Regions from separate parts of the Pigmentiphaga sp. MLSB6-MA01 genome, predicted to be linked through region 1. Evidence: predicted binding sites of a transcription regulator. Region 1 holds the regulator's gene; each other region holds the start of a gene.
What was found. Region 1 encodes LexA, which represses DNA repair genes until DNA is damaged. Its sites were predicted from a motif close to ACTGTATNNNNATACAGT; they were not measured.
Positions count from the first base shown of each region.

Region 1 (3,272 bases):
GCCTTCCAGGGCGACAGCGTGCCGGCGCCTGGCATTCCGCCCGAGGCCGCGACACAGCCGCTGCCCGTGCGGGTGGCGCGGACCACCACGACGCCGTCCCGGACCAGTTCGTCGAGCGCCTCCTGCGCATCGGCGCTGGCCGAGCCGTTGCCGGTCCCGGCCCAGACCAGGCCCTTCGCGCCCGTGGCTCCCACGGCCCGGATCAACGCCGCCGAACCGCCGGCATAACCAGCCAGCACCTCGACCGGCGCCAGTGGCGTGGAGGCCGTGAACGGCGTGGCGCGGGTATGTCCATGTCCAGGCCATCCCATCCACGCGACCCGGCCGTCCTGGACCCACCCCATGGCGCCCGCGTTGGGCGATGCAAAGGCATCGGGCCGGTTGGCGTTGGTCTTGGCCGCGTCGCGCGCGCCCAGGACCTGGTGATTCAGCACGACCAGCACGCCGCGCCCAGCGGCCTGCGGATGGGCCGCCACCGTCACCGCGTCCAGCAGGTTCAGCGGACCGTCGGGAGACAGCGCGGTCGCCGGGCGCATCGCCCCCACCAGGACCACCGGCTTGTCGGTCTTGAGCACCAGATGAAGGTAGTAGGCGGTTTCTTCGAGCGTATCCGTGCCATGGGTCACGACCACCCCATCGCACCCGCCGGCATCGAGCAGGGCCTGGACCCGCGCGGCCAGCGACTGCCAGAAGGCGGGCGTGGCGTTCTTGCTGTCGATGGCGGCGAACTGCTCGGCCTGGATCCCGGCCACCTCGTCCAGGCCTGGCACGCGGGCGCACAGCTCGTCCACGTCCAGCGCGCCGGCGGCGTAGGCCATCGTGGCCTGGGGACGGACGCCGGCTCCGGCGATGGTGCCGCCGGTGGCGACGATGCAGAGGCGCGGCAAGGACATGGCGGGCTTGGACATGAGGGCGAGAGCCCGATGATACCCGCGGCCGGATTGGCGTTCCCGCGACAATTGCGTTTTCCGCTTGCGCCGGGCGTCGATACTGTATAAAAATACAGTTACTGGATAAAACCACAGAAGCCCGATACGCGCCCCCGCCACCCGGTTGCAGGCGCCCCGCCACGGAGCCCGACATGCCCAAGCTGACCGCACGCCAACAAGAGATCCTGGATCTCATTCGCCAGGCCATCGTCAAAACCGGCTTTCCGCCCACCCGCGCCGAAATCGCCCGGGCGCTGGGCTTTCGCTCGCCCAACGCGGCCGAGGAACACCTGAAGGCGCTGGCGCGCAAGGGCGTGCTCGAGTTGTCCGCGGGCACGTCCCGCGGGATACGCCTGAAAGATCCCGTCATGGCCGAACCGCCGCTCCAGCTCACGCATCCCGCGCTGGCGCAACTGGTCCTGCCGCTGGTGGGCCGGGTCGCCGCCGGCAGCCCCATCCTGGCCACCGAGCATATCGACAAGGAAATCGGTGTCGACCAGGCATTGTTCTCGCAGCGGCCCGACTACCTGCTCAAGGTGCGCGGCAACAGCATGCGCGACGCCGGCATCCTCGACGGCGACCTGCTCGCCGTCAAGAAAGCCAACCAGGCCCGGGACGGGCAAATCATCGTGGCCCGCCTGGGCGACGACGTCACCGTCAAGGAACTGCGCTACACCGAAACCGGCCTGAGCCTGCTGCCGGCCAACCCCGACTTCCAACCCATCGAAGTCGATCGCGAGCGCGACGATTTCGCGCTCGAGGGCATCGCGGTCGGCCTGATCCGGGCCGGCCTGGTGCATTGAAGACCTAGACGGACGACCATCATGAAACACAGCACGCCCAGCTCCAGTCTTTCCAGCGGATTTCCCGCGCTCGACGCCGCCCTGCCCCTGGCCGGATGGCCCGTCGGCGCATTGACGGAAATCCTGGTCCCGCGCGTCGGGCATGGCGAATTGAACCTGCTCGGCCCACTGCTTAGCCGGCTTACCAAGGCCGGCCGCACCGTGGCCCTGCTGGTACCGCCCTACCTGTCCTACGCCCCGGCACTGATCCAGCACGACGTCGCGCTGGAGTGCGTCAAGCTCGTTCGTACCGACCATCCCCTGGATGGCCTGGAACAATTGGAAACCGCCGTCCGGGCAGGCGAATTCGCCGCGTTCGTCGCCATCCTGCCCTCCGACCAGGCCGCCGCGCAATCCGAAAGCACGGTCCGCCGGCTGTACATGGCCGCGAAGCTGTCGGCATGCCCCGCCTTCCTGTTCCACACCTGCAGCACGCCCGCCACGACCTCGGCTTCCCAGTTGCGGCTGCTGGCGGACATGAGCCAGCCCGGCCAGATCCGGCTCCAGCGCATCGCGCCCACGGTCGAAAACAGCGAAGGCGCGGTCACGCTGGATATCAGCCAGCATGCGGCACGCGCGGGATTCAAGCGAATGGCGGGGTTGGCGGTGTCGGCGTCGAATACGCGGGCCACCGAAGATGCGGGCTTGCCTGACACCGAGGCCGAGAACACCTCCACCCCGCGGCCGGCCGCGCCCCGCGTGGGGCATCATGCTCCGCACACCAAGCCGGCCCCTTCAAGTCGCAGCCCCTGGCCCTTCAAGCAGCGTCGCGGTGCCGGCAGTAGCCGTAGCGGCTATCCGGCGGCCCTGGCCTTGTTGTTTTCCCGAGGCTGGAACGCCTGAGTCTCTGCCGACGGGGTAGCGCTCAACCGCGCTGCCTTACCGTTTCATACAGGCATACGGCGGAAGCCACACTGACATTCAGGCTTTCGACCGACCCCTTCATGGGAATGCGGACCAACTGGTCGCAAGTTTCACGCGTCAGGCGACGCATGCCCTCGCCTTCCGCTCCCATGACCCAGGCAATCGACTGCCGGGCATCCACGTCGTGCATGGTTTCGGTGGCTTCGTCATCGGTGCCGACCACCCAGACGCCACGCTCTTTCAGCGTGCGCAGGGTCCGTGCCAGATTGGTCACGGTCAGGTAGGGAACGGTATCGGCGGCACCGCAGGCCACGCGTTGAACCGTCGTGTTCAGGCCCACCGCACGGTCGCGGGGTGCGATCACGGCATGCACGCCAGCTCCATCCGCGGTTCTCAGGCAGGCGCCCAGGTTGTGAGGATCCGTGACGCCGTCCAGCACCAACAGGAAGGCCGGTCCTTCTGCGTCGTCCAGCACTTCGTCGACGTCCATCGCCAATTCCAGCGACTCCGCCAGCGCGACCACACCCTGGTGGCGTTGGCCCTTGGCCAGTCCGTCCAGCCGAGTCTGCGCCACGGGGTGCACCTTGCACCCGGCGGCCTGGGCCTGTTCGATCAGCGTCAGCATGCGTCGATCGCG
Region 1 is NZ_JBXAFV010000002.1:72,337-75,608, forward strand. Features, by position in the region: gene AC1Q6E_RS03630 (asparaginase) at 1-908, opposite strand, end outside; gene lexA (transcriptional repressor LexA) at 1,082-1,732, shown strand; gene AC1Q6E_RS03640 (hypothetical protein) at 1,754-2,614, shown strand; gene rlmB (23S rRNA (guanosine(2251)-2'-O)-methyltransferase RlmB) at 2,637-3,272, opposite strand, start outside.

Region 2 (3,272 bases), on a different contig from region 1:
CATCCCATTCACTTCCTCCGGCCAAGGGATTCCGCCACAAAACCGTGGCGGGACTGCTGGCCGCCGTGCTGGGCTGGGCCGGCGCGCACTGGTGGTACCTGGGCCGCCGGCACGGCTGGGTCGTCCTGCTGTTCTCGCTGATCATGATAGGCACGGCGCTGCGCAGCGAAACGTGGTATTTCCATCCCGCCTTCTTCTTGTTCCTCATTCCGGCCGTAGCGGGCTTCATCGAGGCCATCGTCCTGTGCCTGACCTCCGATGCCCGGTTCGATGCCAGGTACAACCCGGGCCAGGCACGGCAATCGAACACCGGCTGGGGACCGGTACTGGTGGCCGGCATCACGCTGGCCGTGGGTACGGCCATCCTGATGCTAGGCATCGTGCTGCTGTTCCAGAGCCTGTTCGAAGGCATCCCGGCCTGAGGGCCGGCAACCCGGACCTGTTCACCCTCCGCGCCCGCGCCACTAGCCGAACAGCGGCATCTGGCGGCTTTCGACGGGCGCCCCGCTCCGGGGCTCGCGGGCCGGCGGCCTGAACAGCCCCATCTCCAATTCGATGCGCCGGTCCGCCAGCCCGAGCTTGCGCGCGGCACGCGCGAAGCGCTGGGCAATCAGGTCGGCCCAGACGCCCTGGCCGCGCATGCGGCTGCCAAAGCGCGCATCGTTGAGCCTGCCGCCGCGCAGGTCCTCCAGGCAATGCAGCACTCTGGCCTTGCGGTCGGGAAAATGCGCGTCGAGCCAGTCCGAGAAGACGTCCTTGACCTCCCAGGGCAGGCGCAGCATGGTGTAGAAGGCCGCTCGCGCGCCCGCGTCCTTGGCCGCCTCCAGGACGTGTTCCAGCCGGTCGTCGGTGATGAACGGAATGACGGGGGCGAGCGAGACACCCACCGGCACGCCGGCGCCGGACAGTTCGCGGACGGCATCCAGCCGGCGCCTCGGCGCCGCTGCGCGCGGCTCGAGCGTGCGGGCCACGCGCCCGTCCAACGTGGCGACCGAGACATAGACAGCGACCAGATTCAGTTCCGCCAGCCTCGCCAGCAGGTCGACATCCCGCGCGACCAGCCCGCCCTTGGTGACCAGCGATACGGGGTGGCGGGTTTCCAGCAATAGCTCCAGCAAGCCTCGCGTCAGCTTCCACTGGCGTTCGATGGGTTGGTAGGCATCGGTGGCCGAGCCGATGTTGATGACGTCCATCCGATAGCCAGGACGGCCCAGTTCGGCCCTCAGCGCCTCGACCGCGTTGGCCTTGGCGACCAGCCGGGTTTCGAAGTCCAGGCCGGGCGACCAGCCCAGGTAGGCGTGCGTAGGCCGCGCGAAACAATAGACGCAGCCGTGCTCGCATCCCCGGTAGGGATTGATGGCCCGATCGAAGGGGATGTCCGGAGAATCGTTGCGGGACAGGATCTTGCGCGCGCGCTCGACGGCGACCTCGGTCCTGAGCGCGGGCGGCGCTGCTTCCGGCGCGGCCCAGCCGTCGTCGACGGCATCGCGCTGGTCGCCCTCGAACCGGTGCCTGACGTTGAGCACGGCGCCGCGCCCGCGCTGTGGGACGGGAGGTGCCTGGGGGTAGCCGTCTTGCGGCAGATCATCGCTGTTCACCATCGGCACTGTATATCCATACAGCACCGATGGACAACTTGCTATCTTCCACACAACAAAAAATATTTTCTCAAAAATATATAATTTATATAATTAATTAGAAATTAAAAATGAGCCATGGACCACGCCACACTTCCCCCGCAACCTCCCCTGCCTTTCTCCGCCGCGCAGCGCTACGAAGACATCGTGCTGGAATGGGCCCGCGGCCTGGACGCCGGCTCCCTGCGCGCCCGGGACCAGGCCTATGGGCCCGATCCGCAGCACCGCTACGACGTGTTCGCCGCCGATGGCACGCGCGGTGCGCCGGTGCTGGTGTTCTGGCACGGCGGAGGCTGGACCAATGGCTACAAGGAATACGTGCACTTCATGGCCGAGGCCGTCATCCGGCGGGGACTGGTGTTGGTCGCGCCCACCTACCGGCTGGCGCCCCGCCACCGGCTGCCCGCCGCCTTCGACGACGCGGCCCTGCTGCTGGGCGAGCTGCGTCGGACCGTGGACAAGTGGGGGGGCGATTGCCGGAATCTTTACCTGTCGGGACATTCGGCCGGCGGCGGGACAGCCGCGATGGCGGCCCTGCGCAAACCGGCGCTGGAACAGGCGGGCGTGCCGCCCGGCGACATCCGTGGCTGCCTGCCCATCAGCGGCGTCATGGACCTGCATCACCCCTGCCCCGAACCCGGCAGCCTGGAGGAACGGGTCTACGCCACCCTGCTGGAACAGCAGTGCGAGGATGCGCTGATGAGCGCCATCAGTTGGACTGCCGGCAATCTCGTTCCGATGGCCTCGAGCTACGGGGAACGGGACAGCGCTCGCGTGATCGGCGCCAATACGCGCATGCACGAACTGTTGAAGCGCCAGCCCGCCGACGCCGACCTGCGCGCCTGGAAGGGCCTCGATCACTTCGACACGCACCTGATGCTGGCCGATCCGGCCCACGACTGGTACGGACAGCTGGAGTCGCTGGTGGCGCGGACCTGCCGCTAGGCCTATTCGGCGAAACGCTCGCCCAGCACCTGCGCGGTCCGCATCAGGTGGCTGCGCAGCAATTCGCTGGCCAGCCCGGCGTTGCGGGCCAGGGCGGCCTCCATCAACTGCGCGTGTTCGCTCATCACGTCATCCTCGAGCTGTTGCGCCGAGGACGTGTAGGCCAGGCGGATCCGGCGGTAACGCTCGGAATGATCGATCAATTGTTCGTCGATGCGCATCAGCCACTTGGACCGCGCGGCGGCCAGCAGCGCGGCGTGGAATCCTCGGTGGGCCGCTTCCCACAGTTCCACCGCCACGAGGTCGTTGGGGTCCTGGGGCAGGCGCGCCCGCGTCAGCTTGTAGTAGGCGGCCGTGATGCTGGCGCCCCAGTCGTCGTCGCCGTGCTCGATCGCGTCCTGGAGCAGCAGCGTCTCGACCGAGGTGCGCGCATGCATCAGGTCGAGCATGTCCTCCTTGGACAGCGGAGACACGCTGAAGCCGCGCTGGCCGTCGTTGCTGACCAGGCCTTCGCCGGAGAGCTGCATGAGGGCTTCGCGTATGGGGCTGATGCCCAGTTCGTAGCGCTGCTGCAAGGCCTGCAGCCTGAGCTTCTGGCCAGGCGCCAGCGCGCCGGCGATCACGTCGGCGCGCAGGTGCTGGTACGCCCTTTCGGACATGGTCTCCGAAGGCGCCTTGGAGACGGGCGTC
Region 2 is NZ_JBXAFV010000018.1:124,325-127,596, reverse strand. Features, by position in the region: gene AC1Q6E_RS25095 (TM2 domain-containing protein) at 1-422, shown strand, start outside; gene AC1Q6E_RS25090 (PA0069 family radical SAM protein) at 465-1,601, opposite strand; gene AC1Q6E_RS25085 (alpha/beta hydrolase) at 1,716-2,582, shown strand; gene AC1Q6E_RS25080 (GntR family transcriptional regulator) at 2,585-3,272, opposite strand, start outside.
Region 2: AC1Q6E_RS25090 (PA0069 family radical SAM protein) is a predicted target of LexA. The motif match lies at 1,606-1,623, and genes of this name have one in related genera.

Region 3 (3,272 bases), on a different contig from region 1:
CCGTCTTCGCTTTCGGCCACGAAGTAGTCGCGCGAGACGGGGGCGCCGTCCCACCAGCCGCTTTCCAGGCGTTCGGGGCCGCGCAGCAGGCGCAGCGGCGTGCCGTAGTACGGCCGGTTGCGGCGCAGGACCAGGGCGATGGGATGCGCGAGCAGCCACAGGGGGCGTTCGGCGTCGGGGGCGCTGTCCTGCGGCGCGGCGCGGGACGGGGGCAAGGCCGGCTGCCAGTGGTTGGCGGTTTCGGGCCGGTGGTCGGCGCGGGGCCGGGCGGCCAGCACGCGATCCGCGCCCAGCCGCGCCGTCAGCAGTTCCAGCAGGCGGTCGTGGTCGGCCGGGGTGCCGCCGGGGTCGGTGAACAAGGCCTCGGAGGGCGCGGCGCGGGAGACGAGCTGGTCGGCATGCAGGGCCACGGCGATGGCCGGCGCCTCCAGCGTCAGGCGTTCGAGATGTTCCTTGAGCAGGCGCAGCAGATGATCGGCCTGCCAGCCGGGCTGGGCCAGGGCCACGATGAGCCGGGTGGGCGGCCGGGCATGGCGGCCGCGTTCGTGCTCCAGCAGGAGGACGATGGCGCTGGCCGCCGTATGCGTGGCGCCGAGCCATCCCGCGAGCTGCTGGACGAGGCGCCGGGCCACGATCAGCACGGCGGCGGTGTGTTCGAGGCGGGCGATCGGTTCGAGGCGGGCGGAGAACTGGAGCGGCGCGCGGATCCAGTCGAACAATTCGGGCGCCTGGCCACAGGCCTGGTCGAGCATGTGGGGCAGGGCGTGGCCGCAGCGCCGCTGCAGGCCGGCGCGCGGCAGGCGCATCAGGGCGGCGAGGGTCCGGCACCCGATGCCGTCGAGCCAGGCCCGGTGCGGCCGCGCCGGCGGCAGCAGCAGGCAGGGCAGCCCGGCCATCCGGCGCAGCAGCCGGTCCTGCCGCAGCACGCGGCGCGGACCAGGCGTGGCCCGTGCCGCGAGCAGCCAGGCGCCATGGGCGGTCGGCGCCATGCCGACGCGGGCCCGGCAGCCCAGTTGTTCCAGCGTGCGCCGGACGCGCCGGCACAGCGCCAGGGGGCCGCCGAAGGCGCGCAGGCTGGCGCCGACGTCGAGCAGGACGCTGGTGTCGGGACCCGGCGCGACTTCCGGCGTGTATTGCAGCATGGCCAGCGCGGTGGCATCGAGCAGTTGCCGCTCCCGCCCGGCATCCCGCTGGATGAACACGGCATGCGGGGCGAGGGCGCCCGCGCCTTTCTTGCGCATGCCCGGCCGCACGCCCAACTGCGCGGCCGCGGGCGTCACGGCCACGACCGCCTCGCGTTCGAGGACCACCAGCGGGCCGGCCGCGTCATCCGGCCAGGACAGGCTCAGTGCGTCGAGGCTGGGGTGCGTCAGGTAGACGCTGATCCACAGGCGCATGGGAAGACTCGGAAAAGGCGGGCATCGAATCCGCGGCCGCCGTCGCGCGCGGCGGCGCGAGCGGCACCAGCAGGCTCGTGTCGTGGACGGGGCCACGGCGCTTGAGGATGTCCACGCGGAGTTGATCGCCGGCGGGGTGCAACAGCAGGCGCAGCGGCGCGGGCGATGCCGCATGGGCGGCCTCGGCATGGCGGAAGGCGAAGAAGGCGGTGTCGCCGGCCTGGGCAGCCAGGTGCAGCCTGCGCAGGGCGGTCGCGGGCGGACGGGAAGGCCAGTAGAGCAGGGCCGCGCAATGCCCCTGCTTGAGGATTTGTTCGGCGGCCCACAGGCCATCGGCCGCCTGCGCCGGGGCGATCCACAGCAACTGCCGGCTGGGAATGCCTTGGGCCTGCCAGGCCTGGATGGACGGCTGCTGGGGCGGGTGGAGCAGGACGATGCTGCGCTGGACGGGCAAGCGCCGCAGCGCCGGCAGCAGCAGGCGGATTTCGCCTATGCCCGGCCGCGGCAGCAGCAATTCGGTCAGGCTGCCCAGCGGCCATCCGCCGTCGGGCAACTGGCGGGAAAGCCCGACATGGCCGGTGTCCAGGCCGGGACGGCTGTTGCGGGCGAGCTGCGATCCCCGCCACAGGAGGGGATGGATCGCGGTGCTGGCGCGCGGCGTGGAGATTCCGGCAGAAGACATGGGACAGGATCGGCTTATGGCAGAGTACTGTATAAATATACAGTTGTTGAGTCAAGCCGTGGAAAGTCATCGCAACGCCGGCGCGTCCATCCCGCCTTTTGGGCATTTCGTGTTCTATGTTCTAGTATCTTGGCTTGGGAGCGCTGCTGCCCCACTCTACGGAAGACCGTGCATGAAACCCATCAGCAAATCGAACAAACTGGCTCACGTCCTGTACGACATCCGCGGCCCCATCATGGACCGCGCCAAGCAGATGGAGGACGAAGGCCAGAAGCTCATCAAGCTCAACATCGGCAACCTGGCCGTGTTCGGTTTCGATGCGCCCGAGGAAATCCAGCTGGACATGATCCGCAACCTGCCCAACTCGGCGGGCTACTCGGACAGCAAGGGGATCTTCGCCGCGCGCAAGGCGGTCATGCACTACACCCAGGCGCAGGGCGTGCAGGGGGTGACGCTGGAAGACATCTACCTGGGCAATGGCGCGTCCGACCTGATCGCGATGGCCACCAACGCGCTGCTCGACGACGGCGACGAGCTGCTGCTGCCCACGCCCGACTATCCGCTGTGGACGGCGGTCGCGAGCCTGTCGGGCGGCACGCCCGTGCACTATCTGTGCGACGAGGCCAACGGCTGGATTCCCGACCTGGACGACATCCGGGCCAAGATCACCCCGCGCACCAAGGGGATCGTGGTCATCAATCCGAACAACCCGACCGGCGTGATCTACCCCGATCACGTGCTGCGGGAAATCATCGCCATCGCGCGCGAGCACGGCCTGGTCATCCTGGCCGACGAGGTCTACGACAAGGTGCTGTACGACGACGCCCGCCACACCGCGCTGGCGAGCCTGTCCACCGACGTGCTGACGCTGACCTTCAATTCGCTGTCCAAGAGCTACCGCGCCTGCGGCTACCGCGCGGGCTGGCTGGTGGTCTCGGGCGACAAGCGCGCCGCCCGCGACTACATCGACGGCTTGAACATGCTCGCCAACATGCGGCTGTGCGCCAACGTGCCGGGCCAGTGGGCGATCCAGACCGCGCTGGGCGGCTACCAGAGCATCAACGACCTGGTCGCCGCCGGCGGCCGGCTGCGCCAGCAGCGCGACCTGGCCTACGAACTGATCACCGCCATCCCGGGCGTGACCTGCGTCAAGCCGCAGGCCGCGCTCTACATGTTCCCCCGGCTGGACCCCG
Region 3 is NZ_JBXAFV010000011.1:119,383-122,654, reverse strand. Features, by position in the region: gene AC1Q6E_RS18525 (Y-family DNA polymerase) at 1-1,397, opposite strand, end outside; gene imuA (translesion DNA synthesis-associated protein ImuA) at 1,327-2,079, opposite strand; gene AC1Q6E_RS18515 (pyridoxal phosphate-dependent aminotransferase) at 2,252-3,272, shown strand, end outside.
Region 3: imuA (translesion DNA synthesis-associated protein ImuA) is a predicted target of LexA. The motif match lies at 2,106-2,123, and genes of this name have one in related genera.